DNA from 2 places in the Rahnella sp. PCH160 genome. Region 2 is predicted to be linked to the other one. Evidence: predicted binding sites of a transcription regulator. Region 2 holds the regulator's gene; the other holds the start of a gene.
What was found. The regulator sigma-54, encoded in region 2, starts transcription at its own class of promoters, with help from an activator protein. The targets are predictions, from matches to a motif close to GTTGGCACANNTTTCGCTNT.
Positions count from the first base shown of each region.

Region 1: a site for sigma-54 is predicted at 4,469-4,488, ahead of hycA (formate hydrogenlyase regulator HycA). Genes of this name have one in related genera too.

Region 1 is NZ_JBLOGT010000001.1:2,255,050-2,270,615, forward strand. Features, by position in the region: gene ACM5QY_RS10560 (hydrogenase large subunit) at 1-221, opposite strand, end outside; gene ACM5QY_RS10565 (respiratory chain complex I subunit 1 family protein) at 266-1,219, opposite strand; gene ACM5QY_RS10570 (proton-conducting transporter transmembrane domain-containing protein) at 1,230-3,137, opposite strand; gene ACM5QY_RS10575 (4Fe-4S dicluster domain-containing protein) at 3,134-3,745, opposite strand; gene hycA (formate hydrogenlyase regulator HycA) at 3,921-4,388, opposite strand; gene hypA (hydrogenase maturation nickel metallochaperone HypA) at 4,715-5,059, shown strand; gene hypB (hydrogenase nickel incorporation protein HypB) at 5,089-5,880, shown strand; gene ACM5QY_RS10595 (HypC/HybG/HupF family hydrogenase formation chaperone) at 5,871-6,173, shown strand; gene hypD (hydrogenase formation protein HypD) at 6,160-7,314, shown strand; gene hypE (hydrogenase expression/formation protein HypE) at 7,311-8,333, shown strand; gene flhA (formate hydrogenlyase transcriptional activator FlhA) at 8,436-10,514, shown strand; gene ACM5QY_RS10615 (DUF4865 family protein) at 10,577-11,125, opposite strand; gene ACM5QY_RS10620 (tautomerase family protein) at 11,122-11,541, opposite strand; gene ACM5QY_RS10625 (carboxymuconolactone decarboxylase family protein) at 11,557-11,883, opposite strand; gene ACM5QY_RS10630 (LysR substrate-binding domain-containing protein) at 11,989-12,870, shown strand; gene ACM5QY_RS10635 (DNA polymerase III subunit theta) at 12,877-13,077, opposite strand; gene yghX (YghX family hydrolase) at 13,232-14,137, shown strand; gene yghU (glutathione-dependent disulfide-bond oxidoreductase) at 14,196-15,047, opposite strand; gene ACM5QY_RS10650 (GNAT family N-acetyltransferase) at 15,256-15,566, opposite strand, start outside.
Region 2 is NZ_JBLOGT010000001.1:1,449,616-1,465,181, reverse strand. Features, by position in the region: gene lptC (LPS export ABC transporter periplasmic protein LptC) at 1-83, shown strand, start outside; gene lptA (lipopolysaccharide ABC transporter substrate-binding protein LptA) at 61-618, shown strand; gene lptB (LPS export ABC transporter ATP-binding protein) at 625-1,350, shown strand; gene rpoN (RNA polymerase factor sigma-54) at 1,451-2,884, shown strand; gene hpf (ribosome hibernation promoting factor) at 2,908-3,195, shown strand; gene ptsN (PTS IIA-like nitrogen regulatory protein PtsN) at 3,294-3,776, shown strand; gene rapZ (RNase adapter RapZ) at 3,844-4,698, shown strand; gene npr (PTS phosphocarrier protein NPr) at 4,695-4,967, shown strand; gene ACM5QY_RS06750 (BglG family transcription antiterminator) at 5,102-7,021, opposite strand; gene dagF (2-dehydro-3-deoxy-phosphogluconate aldolase) at 7,149-7,889, opposite strand; gene ACM5QY_RS06740 (DgaE family pyridoxal phosphate-dependent ammonia lyase) at 7,886-9,013, opposite strand; gene ACM5QY_RS06735 (amidohydrolase/deacetylase family metallohydrolase) at 9,003-10,136, opposite strand; gene ACM5QY_RS06730 (DUF4310 family protein) at 10,207-10,854, opposite strand; gene ACM5QY_RS06725 (DUF4311 domain-containing protein) at 10,867-11,643, opposite strand; gene ACM5QY_RS06720 (DUF4312 family protein) at 11,676-11,975, opposite strand; gene ACM5QY_RS06715 (SFCGS family glycine-rich protein) at 11,975-12,340, opposite strand; gene ACM5QY_RS06710 (glycine dehydrogenase) at 12,388-12,738, opposite strand; gene rnk (nucleoside diphosphate kinase regulator) at 13,138-13,548, shown strand; gene cybC (cytochrome b562) at 13,722-14,108, opposite strand; gene pmbA (metalloprotease PmbA) at 14,270-15,566, opposite strand, start outside.

The DNA.
Region 1 (15,566 bases), 810 kb from region 2:
GTGCGCTCGTCATTGCCAAATAACACAGAAAGCCAGCCTCCCTGCTGGTAATACAACCACTCGACCACTTCCGGCAGCGCGTTCAGTTTGATGGTCACCGTCGCCTGCGTATCGGTCTGCCATTCGCTGCCTAAAATGGCAGACGGGAACTGTTTCGCCAGCGCGGCAAGATAATGTTTGCCGACCGGGTTTTGATTTAATGCGGTATTGAACTCACTCATTGCAAAGCCTCTTCCCGCCGTGGCGGGATAAGAAAAATGTCAGGTCAGCCTGCGACCAGCCAGGAAACCAGCGCCAGAAATGCCAGCCCGAACCCCGCCCAAGTGGTGCGGGACGTTTTGAGAAAACGCAGACGGGCGACGCTGTTCTCGATAAGCGCCACCAGAAAAACGGCGATCAGCAGCTTCACCAGACTCAGCACCACGGCAATCAGCAATGCCACCGGCGTGATGTGTTCCACCTGTCCGAACGGGAAGAACAGGCCGAGAAACAGCTGCAGCACCACCAGCTGTTTCAGGCTGATACCCATTTTCAGCACGCCCAGCGCGGCACCGGAATATTCGGTCAGCGGACCTTCCTGCAATTCCTGCTCGGCTTCGGCCATATCAAACGGTAATTTGCCCATTTCGATATACGTGGCAAACGCACAGGCCAGACCGGCCAGAATGAGCGTCAGGGAAGACGACACCGGCCAGTGCAGCACGCGGGTAGAAATCGCCCCCAGCGAGGTGGAACCCGCCACCAGCGCGGCGACCCACAGGCCGAGCAACAGAATCGGTTCCACCAGCACGCCTAACACCGCTTCACGGCTGGCACCGATGCCGGTGAACGTACTGCCGGTATCCAGCCCGGCGATGGCAAACACAAAACGCACCACGGCGAACAGATAAATCACGGTGATCAGGTCGCCCGCCGCGCCCATCGGCGAGGCCAGCGTGACCACCGGTAACGCGGTGGCGATGACCAGCAAGCCGCCGGTCAGCAGATACGGCATGCTGCGAAACGCCGGGCCGGACGCCGCCGGTGCCACACTCTGGCGTTTGAGTAATTTGGCGATATCACGGTATTCCTGTAATACCCCCGGCCCGCGCCGGTTGTGCATCCGGGCGCGCATCACGCGGCTGAATCCGGCAAACAGCGGAGCCACCGCCAGCAGCGCGACGGCCTGAATCAGCGCCAGCGGCCACAGAGAACTGTTCAGCAAAAAGGGAAAATTCATAGTCAGTTCCTCAGGCAAAAGCCACGACCAGCAACACGGCCAGTTCGATGAAAGCCAGACGACGGCAGAAAGCCCCGAGCCAGCCCTGATGCAGCGTGCTCACCAGTTTGGCGGGCATAACGTACTGGCGCAGGCGGTACAGCGGCCCGAACATCACGCGCAGCGGCTGGGTAAAACCGGTCGCGGTGACCACCATGTCAGCGGAATGCCCGTAACCACAGGCCCAGGCATCGCCACGCAGGCGGTTTGGCAGGCGGGCACCGCGCAGAACGGCAGCAATAATCCACGGCAGCAAGGGCATCGCCAGCAGCAGAAGCGCCACCATCGGGGCGGAAACGGCGGAGGTCGTTGAAAATACCGCGCCGTGCTGTGCGGTCTGGAGAACCGGCGCGTTCAGCACGGAAGCGGCTACAGCAGCGAAGTGCGGAATAATCCACGGTGAGGCCACCCCGAAAACGATGCACAACAGCGCCAGCAAAACGCTGCTCAGCGTCATCGCCAGCGGTGCAGGCGTGGCTGCTTCTGCCGCCTTACTGCGTGGTGCGCCAAGGAACGTGACGCCGAAAACTTTCGCCACGCACATCAGCGCCAGCGCGCCGGTGAGCGCCAGACCGACCGCCAGCAACGGGCCGAGCAGACGGGCGATAAACAGCGGCGCGGCGCTCAGCTGTAACAGCGACTGATACAGCAGCCATTCGCTGGCAAAGCCGTTAAGCGGCGGCAGCGCGGCCATCGACATCAGCGCAATTAACATGGCGACGGCGGTCCACGGCATCAGACGGGCAATTCCGCCGAGCTTTTCCATATCCTTTATGCCGGTCTGCATTTCAATTTCACCGGCACCGAGGAACAGTGCGGTTTTAAACAAACCGTGGTTGAACAGATGGAACAATCCGGCCAGCAGCGCCAGCGCCGCCAGTTCCGGCAGATTCAGCGCCACACCGGTCATTGCACCGCCGACGCCGAGCAGAATAATCCCGACGTTTTCCAGCGTGTGATAGGCCAGCAGACGGCGGATATCGTGTTCCATCAGCGCGTAGAGCCCGCCAATAAACGCGGTCAGGATTGCCAGCAACAACACCATCAGGCCCCACCAGAGTGGCGGTGCGCCGAGCAAATCCAGACCGACTTTTACGATGCCAATAATGCCGATTTTCATCAGCACGGAAGAGAACAGCGCAGCCGCATGTGCCGGTGCGCTGGAGTGCGATTGCGGCACCCAGGCGTGCAGCGGAATAATCCCCGCGTAAAGCCCGAAGCCCGCCAGCGCCAGCAGGAAGGCCAGCGATTTCGCGCCCGCCGGGAAGGCCGTGTGGCGCAGAACGTCAAAATCCAGACTGCCGCTGACGTGATGCAAAACAGTAAACGCCAGAATCAGGCAAACCGTGCCGAGGCGACCCGACAGAAACTGATTCAGACCGGCACGGCGGCTTTTCACATCATCGGTTTGTACGATCAGGAAGTAAGCGCACAGCGCGGCCAGTTCCATCATCAGGAGCAATTGGACCGCGTTACTGGCGACTGCTGCCGCAGTCAGCGCCGCCAGCAGAAAATTGCACAATAAGCCGGTGCGGCCGCGTTTACGTGTCGTCGTCCCCGCCAGCCAGGCGCAGGCATACAGGCTGCTGAACAGCGCCGTCACCGACATCGCCAGCAATAACAATCCGTTCAGCGGGCTGAATTCGGCGGTAAACGGCAACACGGGCAACGCCAGCGTCTGAACCGCGCCGCCGCTTTGAACCATCTCAAACGCGGCGACGATAACCGCCGCAGATGCCAGCATGCCGCCCAGCCCAGAAATCAGGCTGCTGAGGCGTGCGGCGGCAGAAAACATCCAGCCCGCCACGCCGCTCACCAGCCAGATAAGCAGTGCCAGCGCCAGCAAAGAGGCGGGTTCTAAAGCAAACAAAGCTGTCATGATTTAGCCCCCGCGTCAGGCGTGGTGAAAGTGGAATAACTGGCAGGGAATGCGTTCATCGCATTCAGGCGTTTTTGCTGGCTGCTGTGCTCGGACAGACTGGCGGTAACCAGCGTGATGGCCTGCGTCGGGCAGGTTTTGACGCACGCGGGGCCGTCCGGGCTGAAGCTGCATAAATCGCATTTCACCGCCACGGCGCGTAAACCGGGCACGCAATCCAGGAACGGGCTGACAGCACGCGGCGCACGCGGAGCGGGTAACGCTTTTGAGGTATTACAGTTGCGGGGAATATCCAGCGGCGTGCTGCCGGAAAAGGTGATTGCGCCAAACGGGCAGGCAATTCCGCACAGCTTGCAACTCACGCACAGGCTTTCATTGAGATGAATGGCATCGTCCTGACGGGTGATGGCATTGACCGGGCACACCTGCGCGCACGGCGCATCTTCACACTGGTGACACATGACCGGCGCGGAATCCAGCCGGTTGCGCATCACCTGCAAACGGGGCGCAGACTGCAGGCTGTGCAGCTGATGTTCCTGCGAACAGCTGGCCATACAGGTGTTGCAGCCGATACACAGTTTCGGATCGGCGATCACATATTGATTCATGGCGGCGATGCGACTCATGAAGTCTCCTTTTCATTTCGTCAAAGGTGACGAAATCGGCACTTAAATTGACATTTCGACATTTATGTCGGAATTAATCCCGGTAAAAACCGGCAATCACGCTGCGCGGGAAAATATTTCCGTCAGACCGGACTGATAATGTATTTCTGACTATGAATCAGGCGTGGCTGAGTAATTTTTCTAATTGTGCCTGAATAGGCTGATTGCTATGCAGGGAGTCGTAAATACACTGATAGATAGCGGAGATTTTATTTAAATAATGTTCCAGAACGGCGTTTTTATCATGAATGTCTGTGGTGCCGTCAATCTTACCCTCTTCACTTAGCGTGGCGTGGGCAAAGGTTTTGAAATGAGGTTCTTCACCGCTGTGCGCCATGTTCAGACTGTACACGATGTCCTGACTGTAGAAGTCATCGCTCAGGTGAATGCTGACGGTGAAATGGTTGAACAGCGTGAAGCGGATATCCTGATCTTCACCACAGCAGAACTCGTGATTAATCTTTTTGTTTGAATGGGTTATCGCCTGAATCAGGCTGTTCTGATAAGTGCGCCACTGTGATTTTAGATGGCTGTTTTTGCTGGCGATGTAGTCGGCCTTTGTGGTCAGTTCGCTGAGAGTGCTCATGTCATTACCCGTTATTATGTTGTGCGTGAGTGCCCGTTTTTCCCGCCCTGTGACGACAAAATAGGGTGCATAACTCTCTAATGGCATAAAGCGTGCCAGTGTCGAAATTTATTTTTTAAATACTTTAAAATCATTGTATTGAAAGAGTTTTCACTGTCTGGTGACTTATGGCGGGGGAATTAATGACGTGTCGATGACACCTTATTTCGACAGTTATGACGTATTAATTCCGTCACCGGGGAACACGCTTCCTTTAATAGGTGAGATGCAATCTGGCATTAATATTGCAACAGCGCTTTTATCTGACTCCATCGGGAGGGGAAATAATGCACGAAATTACGCTGTGCCAGAATGCCGTGGAAATAATGCAAAAATTTGGCCAGCAAAATAATGCGCGGCGAATTACCGCTGTGTGGATGGAAATTGGGGCGTTTTCCTGCGTCGAACCGGAAGCGCTGCAATTTTGTTTTGAACTGGCCTGTCGCGAAACGCTGGCCGAAGGCTGCACGTTGCATCTCGATACGCCCGCGGCGCAAAGCTGGTGCCACGATTGCCAGAAAGACATCCGTCTGTTCCGCCCCGACGTGCTGCTTTGCCCTGAGTGTGGCGGCCGCAATGTGCGGGTGATTGCCGACGACGGCATGAAAATCAAACGAATTGAAATCGAATAACGGGTATCCGTAAACCCGGGGAGAAAACTATGTGCAGTACCTGCGGTTGTGCCAGCGGCGAGCTTCGGATTGAAGGCGTCAGCAGCGAACATTCTCACCACGACCATTCCCATCACGATCATTCGCATGACCACGAACAGCGCCATTCGCACGGTTTGCCCTTTGCGCCGCGCCGCCTGGTGGATATCGAAATGGATGTGCTGGCCAAGAACAATCATATTGCCGCGCATAACCGTGAACATTTTGCGCAGGCGTCCATTCTGGCGCTGAATCTGGTGTCCAGCCCCGGTTCCGGCAAAACGACGCTGCTGACCAGCACCCTGACCCGTCTTGCGCCGTATTTCGACTGCGCGGTGGTGGAAGGCGATCAGCAAACCACCAATGATGCGGATCGTATCCGCGCGACCGGCGTACCGGCGATTCAGGTGAATACCGGCAAAGGTTGCCATCTCGATGCGCAAATGGTGCATGACGCGGTACATCAGTTGTCGCCGAACAATAACAGCCTGCTGTTTATCGAAAACGTCGGCAATCTGGTGTGCCCGGCGAGTTTTGATCTCGGCGAACGGCACAAAGTTGCGGTGCTTTCCGTCACCGAAGGCGAAGACAAACCGCTGAAGTATCCGCATATGTTTGCGGCCTCGCGCCTGATGATCCTCAATAAAATCGACCTGCTGCCGTACGTCAGTTTTGATGTCGAAACCTGCATCGCCAACGCGCGGCAGGTGAACCCGGAGATTGAAGTGATCCGCCTTTCAGCCACCACCGGCGAAGGCATGGACGCGTGGCTGGCGTGGCTGGAGGAGCAGCGATGTGCATAGGCATTCCGGGGCAAATTGTTGCGCTGCATGAGCAACAGCCCGATCACGCCTGGGCGGAAGTTTGCGGCCTGCGGCGAGAAGTGAATATCGCGCTGGTCTGTGACTGCAAGAGCGATGGCGAACGCGAACAGCTTATCGGCGGCTGGGTGTTAATTCATGTCGGTTTTGCGCTGAGCAGACTCGACGAGCACGAAGCGCAGGAAACGCTGGCGGCGCTGCACGCCATGGAAGAGGTGGAAGCCGACGTCGCACTGTTTCTCGGCGCGGGGAGGCCAGATAATGCGTTTTGTTGATGAATTTCGTGACCCGAAACTGGCGAAAACGCTGATTGAACGCCTGCATAAACGGGCCGCACAACTGCCTTATACCGCTGAAAAACCGATGCAGATTATGGAAGTCTGCGGCGGACATACGCATGCTATTTTCAAATTTGGTCTGGATAAGCTCCTGCCGCCGCAGCTGGAATTTATCCACGGGCCCGGCTGCCCGGTGTGCGTGTTGCCGATGGGGCGGATTGACGCGTGTTGTGAAATTGCTGCTCACCCGGACGTGATTTTTTGCACCTTTGGCGATGCGCTGCGGGTGCCGGGGAAACAAGGATCACTGCTGAATGCGCGCGAACGCGGCGCGGACGTGCGGGTGGTCTATTCGCCGCTCGACGCACTGAAACTGGCGCGGGAAAACCCGCAGCGGCAGGTGGTGTTTTTCGCACTCGGTTTTGAAACCACGCTGCCGGTGACGGCGGTCACGCTGCAACAGGCACGGCGCGAAGGGCTGACCAATTTCAGCGTCTTTTGCCAGCATATCAGCCTGATCCCCACCTTGCGCAGTTTGCTGCAACAAGACGATGTCCGCATCGACGCTTTTCTCGCGCCGGGCCACGTCAGCATGGTGATCGGCACCGCGCCGTATCATTTTATTAATACGCAATTTGGCAAACCCCTGGTGGTCAGCGGGTTCGAACCGCTGGATATGCTGCAAAGCGTAATCATGCTGGTGGAACAAGTTTGCGAGGCATCGTGTAAAACGGAAAACCAATACCGACGCATCGTACCGGAAGAGGGTAATGTGCTGGCACAAAGCGCTATCCGCGAAGTCTTTCAGCTTTCCGGCAGCAGCGAATGGCGCGGGCTGGGGCTTATCGAGGCGTCGGGGATTTCCCTGACGCAAACTTATTCGGCATTTGACGCCGAACGCCGTTTCAGCCCGCAGGCGCAATCGGTGGCCGATGATCCGCGTTCGCGCTGCGGCGAAGTCCTGACGGGGCGCTGCAAGCCGCATGAATGCCCGTTGTTTGGCACCGGCTGCACGCCGCATAACGCGTTTGGCGCACTGATGGTCTCCTCCGAAGGGGCCTGCGCCGCCTGGTATCAGTACCGGTATCAGGAAAATGAATCAGAGCAGCAAGAGATGAAACAGAAGGTGGCAGGATGAGTGGTCGCAATGACGTAGTGACGATGGCGCACGGCAGCGGTGGCCGCGCGATGCAGCAAATGATTGAACGGATGTTTCTCCGCGCGTTTGATAACCCGTGGCTCAACGAGCGCGAAGACGGCGCACGTTTATCGCTGGCCGCGCTGAGCCAGCAGGGCGACCGTCTGGCATTCACCACTGACAGTTATGTCATTGATCCGATTTTCTTTCCCGGCGGAAATATCGGCAAACTGGCCGTGTGCGGCACGGCAAACGACCTGTCCGTCAGCGGTGCAACACCGGCGTATCTTTCCTGCGGATTCATTCTGGAAGAAGGGTTGCCGATGGACGATTTGCAGAAAATAGTCAGCCTGATGGCACAAACCGCACGCGATGCGGGGATCGCCATTGTCACCGGTGACACCAAAGTCGTGCAGCGCGGTGCAGCCGACAAGATTTTCATTAACACAGCCGGGATCGGCGTGATCCCCGGCGGTGTGGCATGGGGCGCGGGGCAGATTCAGTGCGGAGACAAAGTGATCGTCAGCGGTACGCTGGGCGATCACGGCGCCACCATTCTGAATCTTCGCGAGCAACTGGGGATGGATCTCGGAATCGGGAGCGACTGCGCGGTGCTGGCTCCGATGGTGACGCCACTGCATGTGGTTTCCGGCGTTCACGCCCTGCGCGATGCGACACGCGGCGGCGTTAACGCGATTTTGCATGAATTCAGCGAGGCCAGCGGTTTCGGCATTTGTATTGATGAGAATGCCCTGCCGGTCAAACCTGCCGTACGGGGAATTTGCGAACTGCTGGGGCTGGAACCGCTGAATTTTGCCAATGAAGGCAAACTGGTGGTGGTGGTTTCTGCACAGGCGGAAGAAACGGTACTGAAACTATTGCGCAACCATCCGCTGGGAGCCGATGCCGCGACGATCGGCGAGGTTACCGAAAATCCTCAGGTCTGTCTGCGCGGCGCGCTCGGCGTTTCCCGCCAGGTCATGCTGCCACATACCGAACCTTTACCCCGCATTTGTTGATCTCGTCAGGGGGATGAGTGCCACGAAAGGGGTAGACTTTTCCCTATCGCCCTTTTTTCAGAAACTACGTTATCCAGAGCCCACGCTATGCAGAGTGCAACCATGAGCACGACAAAACACAAAGGATTGCTGGAACTGACGCGCACACTGTTGCTGCAACAGACCATGAACTCGCTGCTGGAAACCCTGACCCAGGTGGTGCAGAGTGTCGGTATTGCAGAATCGGTGACGCTGGTGTTGTTTGACAGCAATAGTGAACGCGTCAGTTTTTATGGCATCGATCCGCATCATCAGCCAGTGAGTTATGAAGACGAAACCTTGCTCGCCACCGGACCGGTACATGCGCTGCTCAGCAACCCGAAAACGCAGGTCTGGCGCAGCGAGGCGCTGCATTTGCGCTACCCGCAACTGGCCGTGCTCAACCTGTATCCGGCGTTTACCGACTACTGCCTGGTGCCGTTGCTGGCATCTACCGGCCTGCTCGGAGGCTGCGAGTTTACCCGTCAGCGCGCTGCGCCGTTCAGCGAGGAAGATAAAAGCGGGTTGCATGAACTCTGCATGCTGGCGGCAATTGCGGTCGAGCAGATTCAGCTTCGCGAAAATGCGCTGTTTCAGCAATCGCTGTTGCGCCACGAACGCGATGATTTCCGCATTCTGGTGGACATCACCAATGCCGTACTTTCCAAGCTTGATCTCGACGAACTGACCGGCGAGATCGCCAAAACCATTCATCATTTTTTCCACATCAACGCCATCAGCATTGTGCTGTGCGATGCCGACAAAGACAGTGAACAGGCCAGCGTCTACGCCACGCATTATGTGCAGACGCATGTCGCTGAACGCGAACAATCGCGCATGACGCTGGCGGGCTCGCTGGAACAGCAGGTGATGAAAAACGGCGAAATGTTGCTGACCAACGTGCGACCTTCGGAAGAACCGGAAGACGACGAGAGCACGCTGTTCCAGCTGCTGTGGCGCGACCAGACCAAAACGCTGTGCATGCTGCCGCTGCGTTTTGGCCAGAAAACGCTGGGCGTCCTCAAACTGGCGCAGTGTCAGCCGGATAATTTCAATTCCGCCAACCTGCGGGTTTTGCAGCAAATCGCCGAGCGTATTGCCATTGCGGTGGACAACGCACTGGCGTATCAGGAAATCAAAAGCCTGAAGGAAAAACTGCAACACGAAAACCTGTATCTGACCGAGCAAATTAACAGCAATACCCCGGATTTCAGCGACATTGTCGGGCGCAGCGCCGGTATGTCTGCGGTGCTCAAACAGGTCGAGATCGTGGCGAAAAGTGACTGCTCTGTGCTGATCCTCGGGGAAACCGGCACCGGCAAAGAACTGATCGCCCGGGCGATTCATAACCTCGGCGATCGCCGCGACCAGCGGATGGTCAAAATGAACTGCGCGGCGATGCCTGCCGGGCTGCTGGAAAGCGACCTGTTTGGTCATGAAAAAGGCTCGTTTACAGGCGCAACCGCCCAGCGTATGGGCCGTTTTGAGCTGGCTGATAAGGGCACGCTGTTCCTCGATGAAGTCGGGGAAATCCCGCTGGAGCTGCAACCTAAATTGCTGCGTATTTTGCAGGAACGGGAATTTGAAAGGGTGGGCGGCAACAAACTGATCTCGGTGAATGTGCGCATGATCGCCGCCACCAACCGCGATCTGCAGCAAATGGTGGCCGACAAAGAATTTCGCAGTGACCTGTATTACCGGCTCAATGTGTTCCCGATCGTCATCCCGCCGCTGCGTGAACGCCCGGAAGATATTCCGCAACTGGTGAAATTTCTGACCTACAAAATCGCCAAACGGATGAAGCGTACCATCGACAGCATTCCGGCGGAGACGCTGCGCTTGCTCAGCCGCATGCCGTGGCCGGGCAATGTCCGTGAGCTGGAAAATGTGATTGAACGCGCCGTACTTCTGACCCGCGGCACGGTGCTGGATCTGCAACTTCCCGAGCTGAATTATCCGCTGCCAATGACGCCGGTTGCGCCACCGGTATTCTCTGAACCTGCGCCTCACCTGAGCGAAGACGACGAGCGCGAGCGTATTATCACGGTATTAAAAGAAACCAACGGGGTGGTCGCCGGGCCTCGCGGTGCCGCGCAGCGTCTGGGTTTAAAACGCACCACATTGCTTTCGAGGATGAAAAAACTGGGCATCGCGGCGCATTGAGGTCTCTCTCTGAAAATCCCCTACCGGCGCATTGTTCTGCCGGAAGGGGAGTTGTATTTCCGTCAGCCAGCCGCTGTTCCACCGGGCAATGAAATATGCCCGATACGGTAATGCTGACCGGTTCCTGTCTGCACATTTTTTCCCGCCGTAAAACGTATCTTCTTCCAGTTTGTGGTGTCCCACGCGGTCACGTCTATAAGCGCACCGTTGCTGGCTTCTCCGGAACTCAGTGGCGTGAGATCGCTATACGGTGGGATATCCGTCATCTCGCGACGGGCAAAAACCACGCCCGTCACATCCTCACTGATGCGGGCGGAAAGCACCGGATAAACCCTGACCTGCGGCCATCCGAACGCTTTTGCCACGCCCTGAAAACCGGCGCTGAGCAGAAAACGGTGCATACTTTCTGCGTCCTGCCACAGATAAAACGGAGCGTAGAGGTTTTCCGCGCTGCCCGTCGCGGTATCGTCCCGTCGTGCGTACAGATAGGTTTTGAAAATCAGCCCCGGAAAGCCGTCCAGCAAATGCCCGTTCTCGGCAATCCGCCGTTCAATAATCCCCATGTCGTAATCCGCAGGCAGCGTGAAACTGTATTGCATCGCAATCATCATTTTTCCTCTTCTGAGCGGCTGATGCCGGCAACGTGAAAGACGTCACCGTGGCTGAATGACCAGTCTTCCGGCTGGGTGAAATTCACCACAACCATGATATCCGCCGGATTGATGCCGATTTCCGTGTGCAATCTTTCATTCAGATAATGATACAGCGCGCTTTTCTGTGCGGTATTTCGGGGTTTCCCCGCCGTGATGTGGAACAGCAGAAAATCGTCAGAACGGCGGCTGTCCGGGCCTGCCAGATACGTCGGGTTGATCACCCGCAGGCCGCGACTTGCCGGTTCAAACAGCTGGAAACAGTCGTCTTTGGGAACGGAAAACGTCGTGACCAGAGCGTCCTGCAAGACAGTGGAAATCGCGTTTTGCCAGCCTTCGAGGCGGTGTTCCGGTATTGAAATTCGGGTAAACGGCATGATGATTTTCCTCTGTTATTGCGGGTCGAGCGCTGCGAAACGGGTCAGCGCGGAAGCGGCGGCGGGCCATCCGGCATAAAACGCCAGATGGGTGATCACTTCGCTCAGTTCGCTGTGCGTGACGCCATTGTTAACCGCCAGCTCCAGATGAAAAGGCAACTGTTCGGTGCGGTTCAGTGCAATCAGCGTGGCGACGGTAATCAGGCTGCGGTCGCGCGCAGGCAGCTCGCTTCGTTGCCAGAGGTCACCAAACAAAACCTGCTCAGTCACCTGTGCGAGTTTTGGCGTCAGGCGCGTCATGGTTTCAGGCGGCAGCATCGGGGATGGTGTCGTGGTGCTCATTTCAGGCTCCTTTTAGCGGGTGTGAAAAGGAGCATAAGGCGTTATGATTGTCCTTAATATCGAAAATATCAGCAGTATTAATCCATAAAAACGGGATTGTTAAACGTGGCTAAACGACCGGTAACTTTTGATGCAGAGGCGCTGCGCAGTTTTGTCTCCGGCATAGAGCTCGGGAGCTTTGTGCTGGCGGCTGACCGCTTAGGGCGTTCGACGTCGGCGGTCAGCGCGCAACTGAAAAAGCTGGAGCAGCAGGCGGGCACGGAGCTGGTGCAAAAGGCGGGAAGGCATCTGATTCTGACCGCGCAGGGCGAGGTGATGCTCAGTTATGCGCGGCGGATTTTAAGCCTCAACGACGAAGCCAGCGCGGCATTATCGGCCAGCACGCTGAGCGGCAGCATTAATCTCGGTATGCAGGAAGATTTTGGCGAGGCACTTTTACCGGCCATTCTCGGTACGTTTACCCGCGCACATCCGCAGGTGCAGCTTTCTGCCAGCATCACGCGCAATCAGCAATTGCTCGACGGGATCCGGCATAACGAATTCGATCTGGCGGTGTGCTGGCAGGCGGATGACGTCCCGCTTTTCCCGACCAGCCGGGCGCTGGGCCGCATTCCGCTGCGCTGGATTGGCCCGCAGAATTTCTCGCTGGCGCATTATCTGGAAACCGGCGAACCGCTGCCTTTGCTGGTGTTTGAAGCGCCGTGCCTGATGCGAAGTGCGGCGACGGCGGCGCTGGATAAAGCAGGGATCCCTTGGCGGATTGCGTTTACCAGCCGCAGCCTGGGCGGGATTTGGGCGGCGCTGTCCGCCGGTTTGGGGATTACTTTACGGACGGACTTTGGCAGACCGGCAACCCTGAAGGTTCTGGAGGATTTACCCGCGCCGGGTGAAATCGGCATCACTCTTCATCAGAGCCAGATGCAGCCGGGCGAACCGGCGACGTATCTGACCGAGGCCATCACCGGCTTTTTCGCCACCGGACAGTAACGGGGTTTACTTTTTAGCGGGCTGGCTGCGGTAGTGTTCCAGCCGCTCGCGAAAGTAAGCGCGCAGATGTTCCGGCTGTTCCATCTCAACTTCTTGTGCGTTGACGGGAAGGTTATTGCGCTCGCGCACGGCGACGGTTCCGGCTGCAAGCCCGGCACTCACTTTTTCCATTTCTTCGTGGGTAAGACCTGCGAGATTGTTGTTCATAGCGTCTCCTTTAGACTGCACGCAGTTTAGCACTGTCCGCCGCCAAAAAGCGGTGGTGCGGCGGCAGATTGAAATCCAATTTCACAATCAGTTTACAAAATCGTCAAAAGCAGACCATTATTTAGTCTTCAATTTCCCGGAACGGAGCCTGATGATGACGCGAATGACAGCCAAAGATTTTCCGCCTGAACTGCTCGAGTACTTTGATTTTTATGTTCACGGCAAAATGACCAAACGTGAGTTTCTCGATCTCTCGGCAAAATTTGTGGCGGGCGGCCTGTCGCTGGCGGCACTGTCCACGCTGATGACACCCAACTATGCCTACGCCGAACAGGTGCAATTCACCGATCCGGATATTGTGGCGCAATACATCCAGTACCCGTCGCCGCAGGGGCATGGCAGCGTAAAAGCCTATCTGGTGCGCCCGGCCAAAGCCGCCGGAAAAGTGCCGGGCGTGGTGGTGGTGCATGAGAATCGTGGCCTTAATCCGTATATCGAAGACGTGGCGCGCCGCGTGGCGAAAGCCGGATTTGTGGCGCTTGCACCGGACGGCCTGAGTTCTGTCGGCGGTTATCCGGGGAACGATGAGAAAGGGCGCGAGCTACAGCAAAAAGTGGATCCCACCAAACTGATGAATGACTTTTTTGCCGCCGTGGAATTTCTCATGCACCACGAAACGGGCACCGGAAAAGTGGGTATTACCGGTTTTTGTTATGGCGGTGGTGTGGCGAATGCGGCCGCAGTGGCCTACCCGGAACTGGCGGCGGCGGTACCCTTTTACGGACGTCAGCCTAAAGCCGAAGATGTGCCGCGCATCAAAGCGCCGTTATTGTTGCATTACGCTGAACTGGATAAGCCGATTACCGACGGCTGGCCAGCTTATGAGGAAGCACTCAACGCGAACCATAAAGTGTATGAAGGGTATGTTTATCCCGGCGTAAATCACGGATTCCACAACGATTCGACGCCGCGCTATGACAAAGCGGCAGCCGACCTGGCGTGGGAGCGCACCATCGCCTGGTTTAAAAAGTATCTCGACCCGCAGACGGAAACGGCATAAATGAAAAGGGCAGGATCGAACCCTGCCCTTTTTGCATTCTGACTCAATCCGGTATGGATCAGGATTTCAGTTTGTCATCGAAATCGGACGCGTCATGGCGTTCTGCCAGTTGCTGATCCGGCTCGCCCCAGGTGCGGTTGACGATACGGCCGCGTTTGACCGCCGGACGATCTGCCACTTCCGCCGCCCAACGCTGGAAGTTTTTGTAGGACTGGATATCCAGGAACTCGGCGGAATCGTACAGACCGCCCTGCGCGAGGCTGCCGTACCAGGTGAAAATGGCGATATCGGCAATCGTGTATTCTTCACCGGCAATAAAGCGGTGATCGGCCAGTTGCCTGTCCAGCACGTCGAGCTGGCGCTTGGCTTCCATCGTGAAACGGTTGATGGCGTATTCGATTTTGACCGGCGCGTAATTATAGAAATGCCCGAAACCGCCGCCCAGATACGGTGCGGAGCCCTGCAGCCAGAACAGCCAGTTCAGGGTTTCCGTGCGCCCCGCGAGATCTTCCGGCAGGAATTGACCGAATTTCTCCGCCAGATACAGCAGGATATTGCCCGATTCAAACACGCGGATGGGCGGTTTGGCCGAGTTGTCCAGCAGTGCCGGGATCTTCGAATTCGGGTTCACATCGACAAAGCCGCTGGAGAACTGATCGCCTTCGTTAATGCGGATCAGATGCGCGTCATATTCTGCACCGCTTTCGCCCAGCGCCAGCAATTCTTCGAGAAGGATCGTCACTTTCTGACCGTTCGGCGTGCCCAGAGAATATAACTGTAACGGGTGTTTACCGACCGGCAGCGTTTTCTCGTGAGTCGGGCCTGCAACCGGGCGGTTGATGTTTGAGAATTTGCTGGTTTCGTCTTTATTCCAGGTCCAGACTTTAGGCGGTTGGTATTGTTCTGACATGAGGATGCTCCGTCTGCAATTAAGGGTGTTTAAGACTGAAAAGTCTAGCAGGAGAAACTCGGGCGTGACGCTGAGAATGTGCCCTGCGGGGATGCCGGGCATTGGCCTTTGGCTTCAGGTCAAAACCAAAACCTTGGGTTGCCACGCAAACTGGCTTTAAGAGGCGCCTGTCGCCGCGCCCGGTGAAGCGGCGGGGCTGTAAACGGCGTTATTCCGGCGGCGTCTGGTCGCCGTCGCCTAACGGGCGCTGCATAAACACGGTATCCAGCCAGCGGCCGTGTTTAAAACCGACAGATTTCAGGGTGCCGGTGACGCTAAAACCGGCTGCAAGATGCAGCTGAATGGACGCCTGATTCTGGCTGTCGCCGACGTTACCAATCAGCTGGCGAAAGCCCTGCATTTCTGCCCAGTCCACCGCCCGGCGCAGTAAGGCTTTTCCCGCACCGCGTTTCTGAAAACCGGGGGCGATATAAATAGAATCCTCCAGCGTATGCCGGTAGGCGTAACGCTCGCGATATC
Region 2 (15,566 bases):
AAATGCGCGGCAATCTGCGTGATAAGACAGCACAGCTGATCGAAAAGGTAACGACCTCTTATGAAATTCCAAGCAAAAAATAAAATCCGTGATCTCCTGATCGTCAGCTCGTTGTTAGCCGTGAGCATTCCGGCATTCGCTTTAAAAGACGACACCACGAAGCCGATCACCATTGATTCCGCCAATCAGGCGCTGGATGTGAACACCAACACGGCCACCTTCACCGGTAACGTCGTGGTTAATCAGGGCACCATCCAGGTGAAAGCCGATAAAGTTGTTGTGATCCGTCCTCAGGGCGTATCCGGCAAAGAAGTGGTGGAAGGTTACGGCAATCCGGTCACGTTCTACCAGATGCAGGACAACGGCAAGCCGGTGAAAGGCCATGCGCAGAAAGTCCGCTACGAAGTGGAAAACGATCTCGTGACCCTGACCGGTAATGCTTACCTTGAACAACTCGACAGCAACGTGAAAGGCGATCGTATTACCTATCTGGTGCAGAAACAGCAAATGGAAGCCTTCAGTGATAAAGGCAACCGTGTGACGACCGTTCTGGTTCCTTCGCAGCTGCAACAAAAAACGCCTGCAGCAGGCGGCCAGCCGACCAAAAAGAGTAACTGATATTTTATGGCAAAATTAATCGCAGAGAATCTGGCCAAGGCATACAAAGGCCGCAAGGTCGTTGAAGATGTCAGCCTGAATGTTAATTCGGGAGAAATCGTCGGATTGCTGGGGCCAAACGGGGCGGGTAAAACCACCACCTTCTACATGGTCGTCGGGATTGTGCAACGTGATGCAGGCCGCATCATCGTTGACGATGAAGACATCAGTCTTCTGCCATTGCATACCCGTGCCCGTCGCGGTATTGGCTATCTTCCTCAGGAAGCCTCCATCTTCCGCCGTCTGAGCGTGTTTGATAACCTGATGGCGGTGTTGCAAATCCGTGACGATCTGAATAAAGAACAGCGTAACGACCGCGCCAACGAGTTAATGGAAGAGTTCCATATTTCTCATTTGCGCGATAACCTCGGTCAGTCATTGTCCGGTGGCGAACGACGTCGTGTTGAAATTGCCCGCGCGCTGGCAGCGAACCCTAAGTTTATCCTGCTGGATGAACCGTTCGCCGGGGTTGACCCGATTTCCGTCATCGACATCAAAAAAATCATTGAGCATTTGCGTGACAGTGGCCTCGGCGTACTGATCACTGACCACAACGTTCGCGAAACTCTCGACGTTTGTGAGCGTGCCTATATCGTCAGTCAGGGCAAATTGATCGCCCACGGCACGCCAGCCGACATTCTTGCTGATGAACAGGTTAAACGCGTTTATCTTGGTGAAGAATTCCGTCTGTGATCTGTGCCGCCGGAACCGTGCCCGTTTCGACGTAAAGTCTCACGGGCAGGTCTCTGACAGAAGTTACTCAGTGTGTAATCAACGGAAATAAAACCAAGATATGAAGCAAGGTTTGCAACTCAGACTCAGCCAACAATTGGCAATGACTCCTCAGTTACAACAGGCCATACGCCTGTTGCAACTGTCCACGCTTGAGCTCCAACAGGAGATCCAACTGGCGCTGGAGAGCAACCCTCTGCTGGAACAAACTGACCTGCATGAAGAGATTGATGCGGTAGAAACACCGGACAGCGAAGGGTTAGACACCCGCGAAGCCCTCGAGCAAAAAGACATGCCCGAAGAGTTGCCGCTGGACGCCACCTGGGACGAGATTTATACCGCGGGCACGCCTTCCGGCACCGGCAACGATTACAGCGACGACGAGCTGCCGATTTATCAGGGCGAAACCACCCAGACACTTCAGGATTACCTGATGTGGCAGGTTGAGCTGACGCCGTTTACTGATACTGACGCCGCGATCGCAACGTCCATTGTTGATGCCGTAGACGATACCGGCTACCTGACCATTTCCCTTGACGACATCCTCGAAAGCATCGGTGACGACAACGTCAGCATGGACGAAGTGGAAGCCGTTCTCAAACGCGTTCAGCGTTTTGACCCGGTCGGTGTGGCAGCGCGTGACCTCCGTGACTGCCTGCTGATCCAGCTTTCCCAGTACGCCACAGACACCCCTTTCCTCACCGAAGCCCGTCTGATTATCAGCGAACATCTGGATTTGCTGGCGAACCATGATTTCCGCGCACTTATGCGTTCAACCCGGCTAAAAGAAGATACACTGAAAGGAGCGATGCAGCTGATTCAGTCTCTCGATCCGCGTCCGGGCCAGTCGATCAACACCGGTGAATCCGAATATGTGATCCCCGATGTGCTGGTGCGTAAAGTGACGGGCGTCTGGACGGTAGAACTGAACTCCGACAGCATTCCGCGTTTGAAGATCAACCAGCAATACGCCGCGATGGGAAACTCCGCACGCAGCGACAGCGACGGACAATTTATCCGCAGCAATTTGCAGGAAGCCAAATGGCTGATCAAAAGCCTGGAAAGCCGTAACGACACCTTATTGAAAGTGACGCGTTGTATCGTTGAGCAGCAGCAGGCGTTCTTTGAGTCAGGTGACGAATTTATGAAACCCATGGTGTTGGCCGATATCGCCAGCGCCGTGGAAATGCATGAATCGACAATTTCACGCGTAACGACGCAGAAGTTCCTGCACAGCCCGCGTGGCATTTTCGAACTGAAGTATTTTTTCTCCAGCCATGTCAGTACAGACAGCGGCGGCGAGGCATCGTCAACCGCGATCCGCGCGCTGGTGAAGAAATTAATCGCAGCGGAGAATCCTGTAAAACCGCTCAGTGACAGTAAGTTAGCCACCCTGCTTTCCGATCAGGGGATCATGGTGGCCCGCAGGACTGTCGCCAAATACCGAGAGTCTTTGTCCATCCCGCCCTCAAACCAACGTAAACAGTTAGTTTGACCTCAACAGAGAAGGAAGACATTATGCAGCTCAACATTACCGGACATCACATTGAGATCACGGATCCCCTGAGAGAATTCATCACGTCGAAGCTGGCCAAGCTTGAGCAGTATTTCGACCGGATTAATCAGGTGTATGTGGTGTTGAGCGTTGAAAAGGTGCAGAAAGTCGCGGAAGCCACTTTGCATGTGAACGGAGGCGAGTTGCATGCCACCTCGGAACATCAGGATATGTACGCGGCAATTGACGGCCTGGTTGATAAACTGGCCCGTCAGTTGAACAAGCACAAAGACAAACTGAAACAGCACTGACATTCATGTAGCCAACCCTGTGCTACAAACCTTCGGGCATCGGCTTGTGACCTTCGGGAAACGAGCCGATATAGCTTTAAGGGTGAAACAGCGCAAAAGTGAAAGATGACATGATTAACGATACTGCAATGCAATTAACGTCGGTGCTTAATGCCGAATGCACTAAAAGCGGCGTTCATTGCGCCAGCAAAAAACGCGCACTGGAAATCATCAGCGAACTGGCGGCCAAACAATTAAATTTGTCACCGCAGGTGATTTTTGACGCCATTTTGACCCGTGAACGCATGGGCAGCACCGGGATCGGTGCCGGGATCGCGATTCCGCACGGAAAGCTGGAAGAAGACACTTTACGTGCCGTCGGGGTGTTCATTCAGCTTGAACAGCCGATCGCTTTCGACGCTATCGATAATCAGCCTGTGGATTTGCTTTTTGCCTTGCTGGTTCCGGCAGATCAATGTAAAACCCATTTACATACCCTGTCTTTAGTCGCGAAAAAACTGGCGGATAAAGGGGTGTGTCGTCGTCTGCGCGGAGCGCAAAGTGACGAAGAATTGTTCCATATAATGACTGAAAACGAATAAATTACTTATTCCCGGTAGCGCACCGGGAAAATGAATTCTGAACACTGAATGCCAGGGGAGTGACACCATGGTGCTGATGATTGTCAGCGGCCGTTCCGGTTCCGGGAAGTCGGTTGCCCTTAGGGCATTGGAAGACATGGGTTTTTACTGTGTGGATAACCTGCCGGTCGTATTATTGCCGCAGCTTGCCCAGACCCTTGTCGAACGCAATACGTCTGCGGCCGTCAGCATTGACGTTCGCAACATGCCAGAAACACCGGAAGTTTATGAGCATGCGATGTCACAGCTGCCGGAAAGCTTTTCGCCACAGTTGCTGTTCCTCGACGCTGACCGTAATACCCTGATCCGCCGTTACAGCGACACCCGTCGTCTGCACCCGCTTTCCAGCAAAAACTTGTCCCTTGAAAGTGCTATCGATGAAGAAGCCGATTTGCTGGAGCCTTTGCGCTCTGCCGCCGATCTCATCATCGATACCTCCGAGATGTCCGTTCATGAACTGGCTGAAATGCTGCGTACACGCCTGCTGGGCAAACGCGAACGTGAACTGACCATGGTCTTTGAATCCTTTGGTTTTAAACACGGTATTCCGATTGATGCGGATTACGTTTTCGACGTGCGCTTCCTGCCGAACCCGCACTGGGATCCGAAACTGCGTCCGATGACCGGCCTCGACAAACCGGTCGCCGCGTTCCTTGACCGTCATACCGAAGTGCATAACTTTATCTACCAGACGCGCAGCTACCTTGAACAATGGCTGCCGGCGCTGGAAACCAACAACCGCAGCTATCTGACCGTCGCCATTGGCTGTACCGGCGGTAAGCACCGCTCGGTGTATATCGCCGAAGAGCTGGCAGACTATTTCCGTACCCGTGGGAAGAATGTCCAGTCCCGCCATCGCACGCTGGAAAAACGCAAATCATGACGGTTAAACAAACGGTAGAAATCAAAAACCGGTTAGGGATGCATGCCCGTCCGGCGATGAAGTTATTTGAACTGGTGCAGAGCTTTGAGTCAGAAGTGATGCTGCGCAACGGCACAGGCATTGAGGCGGAAGCCAGCAGCGTGATTGCCCTGCTGATGCTCGATTCTCCGAAAGGTCAGCAGATTGAAATCGAAGCCACCGGCCCCGACGAAGAACAGGCGCTGACCGCCGTCGTTAATCTCATCAACTCCGGTTTCGACGAGGATTAAGACTCCCCCACTCTTAGCCAAAGTCATTGGCGTTGCAGCAAGGCAGCAAGCGAGAGAGTCCCGATGAGCTGACATCAGTCAGTGATTCGGGTGAGCGAACGCCGCTAACGCCGCTGCGGCGCCAAGGACGCAGGCTAAATTCGTGAAAGGCAATCTATTGCAATGGCCTTGAAGCTTTCAAAATTCTCACTGCTCAGCAGACGGCTCATCGATCGTTCCCGCACAAACGTCACGAACAAATCATAAATCGCCATCGCCTCTTCGTAATCAGCCTTGCTGATCGCCAGAAGGAAAATCACGTGCGCCGTTTCCCCTTCGCCCCAGGCAATCCCGTGTGGCGATAACAGCGTGATCACCACGGTTTTCTTCGCCAGCAATCCGAGCGAATGCGGTAACGCAATCCCTTCACCCAGCATGGTCGAGACAATCTCCTCGCGCTCCACCACCGACGGGTAAAACGCCTGGTCGACATACCCTTCCGCTTCAAGCTGCGAACAGACGTGGCGGAAAAGCGCCGCCTGCGTCATGGGTTCATTGATGATCATGAAGTGTTTTTCGTCGAAGAATTTCTCCAGCATATAAGGCCGTGTGCGATCGACCAGCACCAGTTTGCCGAGCTGCTCCATCTGGTATTCCGTCGGGAACGGCGAGAGCACCACCACCGGTTTATTCTTCTCTGTAATGCGGGCGTTGGAGATAATGAAATCTTCGTCGATGTGTTCGAGCTTCTCGTAATCGCGCAGCGACACGACCTGCTTCATCACCAGCTGCGGATATTTACGGTTAATCTGCGCCTGAATCATGCGGATGGTCGAATTACCGGTATCGCAGACCAGCATGACCTGCGGGTGGCGCTGGTAGCCGATGTTGTAATGCCGCTCCAGCCCGACGCCGATGTGCAGCACCAGAAAACCGATCTCATTTTCGCTCAGCGTATACGGCGTGTATTTTCCCCAGCTTGAAACTGCTGCCAGCGTGACATCATATGCCATCGGGTAATGCTGTTTAATATTATTGAGCAGCGGATTGGGGATATTGATCTGGTATTTCACCCGCGTAATCATGGTTTTGATGTGCGTGAGCAGATCCGCGCGAAGCTGCTTATCGCCCTGCAAATCATAGTTATAGTGCGAGTTGATGTACGAAAGAATGTAATCGACCAGCGATTCATCGTCGTCGGCGTTAATGTCCGTCGGCAAAATTTGCTGTACGCGGCGCGCGGCGATATTCACCCGCAGATACGCCTCTTCCGAAGCCGGAATTTCCTTCCCGACCAGATTTTTCAGTTCTGCCGCCAGCCGCACAGAAACCTGCTTCACCGCTGGATCGCCCTCTTCAGCATCGAAATCCGTCAGCGGATAACCGCCGGTAATCCGCTTGATCGCCACGGCGCAGTAAAGGATCAGGTACTGCTCGCCTTCATCCGTCAGCCGAATGGAAGACTGCGTCAGCAACTGATGCATAAAACGCGTTAACGGAGCTAAGGCTTCCGGCTCCAGACTTTCGGCCTTCAGTAGCGGATTCGCCTGTTCTTCGGCATCCAGCTGAAACAGCAAATCAGTCAGACAGGCACGGATCGCCAGCTCAGCGCCGAACAGTTTCATGCCATAGCGCGGTTTGGTTTCGATATTCAGGTGATAGCGCGTCAGATGCTCCCTCACCTCAGCCATATCATTTTGCAGGGTTCCCCGGCTGACAAACCACTCATCGGCCAGATCTTCCAGCTTTAATGAAAAAGCTGAGGTCAAAAAGCGGATCAGCAACGTCTTCACCCGTCCGGCGGCGGTGCGCGGGGTCGGGTTAGGTTTCCGTTGCGTTGATTGCTGTAACGACGAAAACAGCGCCGCATCATCGATGCGCAGCTGATAGCCGCTGCCCCGGCTGTGGACAAACGTCGCGCCGTAACCTGCAATGATTTCATTCAGCGCAGTAATGTCAGCGCGCACCGTTCTTGTCGATACCGCCAGACGTTTTGCCAGCTCATCCTGAGGCAGGGTTTCGGTCTGGAGCGCATCGAAAAGCTGCGCCAGCCGTTGATTGGGAAATCTCACCATGGTTCTTCCTGAAAGACCGGAGCCAGTAACGGGCACTGATCAGTGCCCGACAAAGTGGTTAGCTTATTAATTCATTCAGTGAATGATATTACAATCATCAAAAATTACACCGGAAGGTTAAAATCCTTCAACCAATCAGCTTTTTAACGCTGGCCAGCAGGGTTTTCACATCTTCAGGACGCGTATTGCCGGTCGCGCTGTCGATAATAGAGCTGTAGATATGCGGGATGATTTTGGTCACGCCAGCGGCCAGCGCAATTTCCATAATCGGCTCGAAGTTTTCCAGATCGATACCGCCGGTCGGCTCCAGCCAAAAATCCTGTTCTGCACAGGCACGCGCCACGGCGGCGAACTCCTCGCGGGTTTTCAGGCCGCCCATCGGGAAATATTTCACCGAGCTGCCGCCCATGTCTTTGAGCAACGCAATCGCGGTTTCCACCGGCACAATCGCGTCACTCGCAGCGGAGCTCAGCGGCCCGGTGTTAATTTTCACGAAACCGACTTTACCGGTCGGCGAAATCAGACCGTTGACTACGCTGTCGTTCTGCCCGAGCAGCGCACGGCTGGTGCCGACGCCTGTGAACACCTGATTAACATGCTGCGGCTGAACCTGTTGAGAAATCTGGCTGACCATCAGCGACTGACGCGGATCGCCCGCGCCCAGGCCTACGGACAGCGCGTTTTCGATAAGCGCGGCATATTCCTTCATGTCGGCGACGGCGCTTGCGACATCCGCGTAGTTTTTGGAAAGCACACCCACCAGAACATGCCCTTCTGCGGCTTCGTAGATATCCCGTGCGTTGTCTTTTGACCCTGCCAGCACGTTCAGACAGACGCGGTCACGGTAAAAATTTGGGGTCAGCTTCATGCTTTCTCTCCACTGAAAAGTTGTTTGAAACGGTCGGCGACGATGGCGAGCTGCGGCGGCGTCACGCTGCGCACGTCAACTTCAATCTTGCCTTCATTGGCGCGGTAGCCACGGAAGTAAATGGCGATATCGCCGTTTTTCATGGCGTCCACAATGGCTTTGGTTTTCCAGCCCAGAACCGCTTCATCGAACGTGATTTCGGTACGGGCGATATCGCGCCCGGCGCTGTCCCACACCACACGACCGGTCACACCATTGATTTCATTCAGGCTGGCGATAAATGGCGTCATTTTGTCGACCATTTCCTGCCCGGTGGTTTTCGGCAGCGTGATGTAACTTTCAATCGCCTGCGTCAAACCAAGAATGCCTTCTTTACCGACTTTCATTGCACGGCCGATGCCGCCGGATTGCAGCTTCACCCATTCGACGTACTGTTTTTTACCCAGCACCAGACCGCTGGTCGGGCCTTCAATGGCTTTCGCACCACTGTAAATCACGAGATCTGCGCCCATTTCGTAATAACAGGTCAGGTCTTCTTCGGCCGCCGCATCCACAATCAGCGGCAGATTATGTTCACGCGCAACTGCCGCCGCATCTTCCACAGAGAGAATGCTTTTCTGCACGGAATGGTGGGACTTGATGTACAAAATGGCCGCCGTGCGTGGCGTAATGCAGGCCGCAAGCTGCGCCGCAGAGCATTCGTTGGCATAACCGGCCTCGACCACTTTTCCGCCACCCATCGCCACCATCGTGGCAACAGGTGCGCCATAGTTTACGTTGTGACCTTTGGGCAGCACGATGTCGTGCGGGATTTCCAGCGGCGCGGCGTGCAGGTTTTCCAGCAGCCAGGCGTCATCTTTGACAATCACAGCCGCGACCGACTGCGCAATCCCGGCAGACGCACAGGACACCACCACCGCGTTTTCGACATTCAGCAATTTAGCGATGTAAGCGCCGGTTTTATTCACCAGATCCTTCATCTCGAAATAATGATTCAGGCCGGTATTCACCACCGCCGCCACTTCTTCGCGCGGCGTGGAAACCCCGAGTGCCGTCATGCGGCCGGACGCGTTAATAACCTGTTTCAGCTGATATTTTTCATACAAAGATTGTTCAGAAGACATGAGCAGATTTCCCTTCTTCGGTTAACAGAGTGACACCCGCGACCACGGCGGCCAGAGGTACCAGCAAACTTTCGCCCTTCACGGACGTCCCTTCGGAATCGACAAATACCTGCGGCACAAAACGCTGTTCAAAAAGCGTCAGGTCGGCGTCAGCGCCCACTTCGAGACGCCCTTTTGCAGGCAGGCGTAAAGCATCAGCGGCGTGAGAGGTGACGCAATCAATCACCTGCGTCAGCGTCATGCCCACGCTAAAGAATTTGGACATCACCGTCGCCAGGCTGTGAACCGGCCCGTTCATGCGGTTGCGGCAGTAAATATCGGAGCTGATGGTGTGGGGCAAAATGCCCTGTCTGATGGCGAGTTCCGCCACGTCGAAACTGAAACTGGCGGTGCCGTGCCCGACATCGAGCAGCACGCCACGGCTCAGCGCGCGTTTAACCGAATCGCGCAGCACGCCTTCCGGTGACAGGATCCGGTTCGGTTTGCCGTTATAGCAGTGCGTGATGATGTCGCCGGAAGTCAGCAAATCCGCGATTTCATCAAGGTTCGGCGGGTTATTGCCGATATGCACCATCAGCGGTAAATCATTATTTTCCTGCTGAATTTCTTTGGCGCGAACCAGCGGTTTGATGCCGTTCTGGCCGACGACGCTGCTGCTCATGCGCGCTTTAATCCCGATGATAAAACCGGGGTTGCGCGCAATGGCGTCACGTACGCCAACTTTGTCGATCTGCGCCATATCGGCCAGTTCGTTCTGCGTAACAATCCCGGTGCGGGCGATATTCAGAAACGCATAGACGTTGGTTTTCGCTTCGCGGGTGATCTTGTAAAAATCGTCGACATCACTTGCGCCGGTACTTCCGGCATCCGCCACGGTGGTGACACCACAGGCCACGCCGATCAGGTCAGCGTCGTCATGATAAATCGGCGATTTTGGGTAACAGTGAACGTGGGAGTCGATCCAACCGGCGCTGGCGTAAACCTTGCCCTGAAGGTCGAGTGTCTGGCGGGCGGTGGCATCGGAGGCCAGCGTGCCGATGGCGGCGAACTTGCCGCCCTGAATTGCAATATCAGTCAGGCTGCCGTCTGTGCTTTTTGCCTGTCGGATGATTAAGTCATACATACGACGTTCTCCATAATCTCAGGCGCCAGAGCAATCCTGACGCCTGATTACTGCTTTCTTATTGAATGACTTACAGTGATACCGGGAAGATAGCGCCCAGCACCATCGCACCGAGAATGGCACCGCCGGTGATCGGTTTCTGCCACAGGTAGAAGCCCAGCGCGCCAAGCAGTGAACCCAGGCCGATTGGAATCGACGCGGCCATCGCGGAGAGGATAATCAACGGCCCGAGGAAACGACCGGAGGCGTTACCCGCGCCCATCATCACATCCGCACCGTAGGTGGAGTTGCTCTGATTGATGGTGAATTTACGCGCCAGAATGATGATGTAACCCACGGCTAAACCGAGGATCAGGCCGGTAACCAGCGAGGCGGCGAAGTTCGCCACCGGAAAGATAATCCCCGCGCCGAGCAACATCGCCGGAACGCCCAGACCGATACCGGTCTGGATTGCGCCGCCGATATCCAGAATACCGACCAGTGAACCTTCGATAATGCGGGCAAACAGGAAACTGGCACCGAAGGCCGCAACCGCGCCATACACGCCGGTATCCATGCCTGAACGCAGCATCGAGACAAACGCCACTTCGTTAAACGCACCAATGCCGTACAGGTAATACATGTGCGTCCCGGCGAAAACGCCCGAGGACAGCAGACCGACGAAGATCGGGAACGACCACTCGGCGTACCAGAAACCACGTTTGGCTTGTTCTTCCATTGTCATGCTCCCTTACTTGCCGCTGAGTGAGTTGTGAATGCCGTTCAGCCACGCGGGAACATCCAGCATGAAAGACTGCAACAGTTTGACGTCGAAACCACGGAAGAAGCCGCTCAGCGCGAACAGCGCGATAATCGCCGCCATCATCACTTTGGTGACGCGGTTCCAGCCGCTTTCTTCAACGCCTTTCCCGATCAGAATACCCAGCACCAGACCCGGCACGGCGTTACCCATGATCATCTGCGCCAGACCGCCGAAAATGGTGGCCCAGAAACCGGAACGACGACCTGCATCGATTGCCGCCAGCCAGAAAATCACCGGCATCACGGTGTTCACCAGCAGGTTAGCCGCAGGCACCAGCACTTTAATCGCCGTCACCTGCAAGGCCGCCGGCACCGCAGACGCGGTGGTGTTTAAGAAAGCCACCACAATCATGCCGATGATGCCGCCCGCAATCGCCATCTTGCGCGGGTCGTGCAGGGTTTCAGCCACATTGCGGTTTTTGAACATCAGGGCAGCGGTCGCCCAGTGAGGGATGATGCGGTGGTCGACGTCCTGTGTGAAAGAACCCGCCGCAACGGAAGAAGCCCAGGCGTTAAAGAAGAAGCCCAGACCAAATGAAAAATGCGAAGCCGGATCGCCTTCACAGGAATTTAATTCCCCCAGAGTACGAAAAGCCCCCATCCCTTGCACGGTAGGCGCGTGGAACATACGTGCCGCACCGGCACCTACCCCCACACCTACCAGTCCGCCGATAATAAGCGACTTAAATAAAATAATTAAAAACATCAGTATATCCTTGTCATTTATAGCTAACGTTTTTATTTCGTGACAAAAACCACCTGTTCCGTATTAATAACAGTCAGGTTGACGGTAATGTCTAACGCCACGTAATAACTCTTTTTTTCCCTGGCCAGAAAAAAGAACAGAAACTTTTCTCTTTTTACTGATTCCTCGGCCGTAATAACCTTGACGTCCTGCGGTTCGATGCGCAGCAAGACATTACTGGCCGAAGATTTGAGAACCGTTCTCTGAACCTGACTCAGTGCGGAAGAAAAGGCGGCAGCCTTATTTTCGCCCTTTCCTTCAACCCGAACTGTCGTGGTTAATTGTTGCTTCATTACGCCTGACCATACTTCTTGTTATAAGCTTCAACCAGACGCTGACCCAGTTCTTCTTTATCCATAAATCCGAACCCTAATACCAAACAGCCTTCGTTAATTGCCGTGACACCTTCTTCCGGAGAACGCATCCCGTACTTAGCTTTATATCCGTATTTGTTTTGTGCGGTAATCGCACCCGCGCCGCCACTGCCGCAGAAGGAAATACCGAAGGTCGCGCCTTCTGCTTTCATCACGTCGCCAAGTTTCATATCTGCTGCCATACCTGGGACAACAATGGCTCTTCCGCCAGCCGCTTCCACGCCAGCAGCGACTTTCTGACCTTTACCTAAACGGTCGCCGATCACAACTAATACTTGTCCCATAATTGACATCTCCAATTTGGTTAATTCGTTAAAACAAAAAATCAGGATTATTTCGGTTCGTTGTCTCTTGCGACTTCAAAATGCACCGAGAGTAAATACGCTTCCTCAATCGGTAAATTTCCGAACCAGCTGACCACGTCTTCCGCCATTTGCATGGATTCATCAGAAATTTCGTCAAATAAATCTTTTTCGACTTCAGGCAATGGCTCGCCGGTCATTGAGCGTAATACCATGGCTTTAACGTGTGACGTTAACATCTGCAACTGAACATCTGTGGTGTAGATATTTTTCGCACTTTGCATCAATTGAATCTCTTTCAATACTTGCTCTGTTATCGCCGGAGCGTCTTCCAGCTCTGTCTGCCCGATATTTTTCACCGATGCGGTTCCCTTATTCACTCGCGGTTACCTCTCTCCTTGCCTGACTTTCTATTTTCAGCCGTTTATTTCGTCTGTCTTTACCCTAACCCTGGAGAGATTTCCTGTGTAGAGGGTCTTTTTCCAGTTCGAAGTGGAAATACGGTGAGCTGAGCAGATCTCATTCGCAAAACGAAAAGTTAAGTCGTCATATCACTGAGTATTGCCGTCTGTAGCAGCGTATTTCACTGGTAATCGGATTTTTAGCAATGCGGAATAATTCCCTCACAACGCTTTCATTTAACGAAAAGAATGCCTAGTATCAAAGAACACCTGCAAAATACTGACACCCCTGCGCTCACCCGCAGGGGTGTTGTTTTTTGCCTACTGGCACCCCACTCGCATGAAGCGGGTGATGCAAAAGGAACCATGGAGAATGTTATGAGTAAACCGACACTGATCATCAGCGAACTTGACGCAGAACGCCTGGATACACTGCTGGCGCAACCGGCTTTTGCCAGCAGCCCGGTGGCCGACGCGCTGAATGAAGAGTTAGATCGCGCAGAGATTTTGCCACCCGAGCAAATCCCGGCCGACGTGGTAACGATGAACAGCAAGGTTCGCTTTACGGAAGGTAAAGAAGGCGAAGAGCACATCCGTACGCTGGTCTATCCGGCGGCGCTGAAAGACAGCAACGAACAGCTTTCCGTGATGGCACCGCTTGGAGCCGCACTGTTAGGCCTGCGCGTCGGCGGCAGCATTACGTGGGAAATGCCCGGCGGCGGTGAAAGTGTGGTGAATGTGCTGGAGTTGCTGTATCAGCCGGAGGCGGCCGGGGAGTTACGGCGGTAAGATCGCATGAGTCAGCGTAAGGCTCTGAACAGCTCCCTCCCCTGCGAAGGGGAGGGTTGGGGTGGGGTTTTAAAGAAAAATCATAAAGTTGAGGTACGCTTAAACTTTTTTTCGCTTGCTAAACCCCCTCCCAGCCTCCCCTTCGCAGGGGGAGGGCAAGGAAGCCACATCTATTATTTAAACTTCTTGTGGTTCTCATTACGCGTAGCCTTAAACCCTTCAGCTTCTTTCTTCGCTTCATCCACTTTGCCGGCTTTCGCCAAAGCCGATGCCGAATCAATCTGCCCAATCAGCGTATCCAGCCCTTTGTGGTAATCCTGAATCTCAGGGCTATCGGGTGCTTTGCCTTTCAGCTTCGGCGGCGTGGCTTTTTTTGCGTCTTCCGCTGCCGCTTTCATATTGGCCAGGCTGGTGGTCAGTTCCGCCTGATCGCTGGTTTTCAGCACCTTACTGTAGTTATCAGAAATCGTGTCCATATCCGTTTCTAAATCAGCGGCCAGAACTGCCGTACTGCTTCCTAACAGGGCGATTACCGCCAACGCCATCAGTTGTTTGCGCATATTCTTTTCTCTCTATTGTTTTTTATTTGTTAGTTAAAACGACATTGCTTGTAAGGCTTTATAAAAATAGGCTGAGAGAGAAGAAAACGGGATGTATTTTTTGTAAAGAAAGGTAGTAAAGAAAGAAGCAGCGATCGGGCAATCGCTGCTTTAGTAAAGAATTATTCGCCGGCGATTTTCATCGCAGGCAACAGCACGGAGCCGCACTGGATATTGCTGCGGGTTTCAATATCGCTGCCGATGGCAACCATATTGCGCCACATGTCTTTCAGATTACCAGCGATGGTGATTTCGCTCACCGGATACTGGATCTCGCCATTCTCAACCCAGAAACCTGCCGCGCCACGAGAATAGTCACCGGTCACGCCGCTGACGCCCTGCCCCATCAGTTCGGTGACAACCAGACCTTTGTCGAGCTTACGCAGCATTCCGGCAAAATCGTCACCCTGCCCGGCGATGCGCCAGTTGTGGATGCCACCCGCATGGCCGGTGGTTTGCAGACCGAGTTTGCGTGCGGAATAACAGGTCATCAGCCAGCTTTGCAGCACACCGTCTTTGACGATATCACGGCGTTCGGTGCGCACACCTTCGCTGTCGAACGGCGTCGAGGCCAAACCCTGTAACAGATGCGGATGCTCTTCGATTGTCAGCCATTCCGGCAGAATTTGCTTGCCGAGGCTGTCGAGCAGGAATGACGATTTACGGTAAATACTGCCGCCGCTGATTGCTCCGACAAGATGCCCGAACAGGCCGGTCGCCACTTCGGATGCGAACAGAACCGGCGCCTGCATAGTCGGTAATTTACGCGGAGCCAGACGCGACAACGTGCGGCGTGCGCACTCTTCGCCGACCCATTCCGGGTCTTTCAGGTCGCTCATTTTACGGGCGATGGAATAGGCGTAATCGCGTTCCATATCGCCTTCATGTTCAGCAATAACCGACGCAGAAATGGAGTGACGCGTCGAACAGTAGCTTTGCAACATACCGTGGCTGTTGCCGAAAACGCGGATACCGTAGTGGCTGTTGAAACTGCCGCCTTCGGTATTGGTGATGCGTTTATCCGCTTTCAGTGCGGCCTGTTCAGCGCGGGCGGCCAGTTCGATACTGCGATCCGGATCCAGCTCTTCCGGATGGAAGAGATCCAGATCTGGCGCATCGAAGGCCAGCATGTCTCTATCCGCCACGCCCGCGAACGGATCCGGTGACGTATAACGCGCGATATCCAGCGCAGCCTGCACGGTGCGGGAAATCGCATCCGGGCTTAAATCGGTGGAAGACGCACTGCCCTTACGGTTCTGATAATACACAGTGATGCCTAACGCGCCATCGCTGTTGAATTCTACGTTCTCAACTTCGCCAAAACGCGTGCTGACGCCGATACCGGTGGTTTTGCTGACCGCAACTTCCGCGGCGTCTGAGCCTGCTTTCGCCAGCTCCAGTGCCTGAGATACGGCCTGT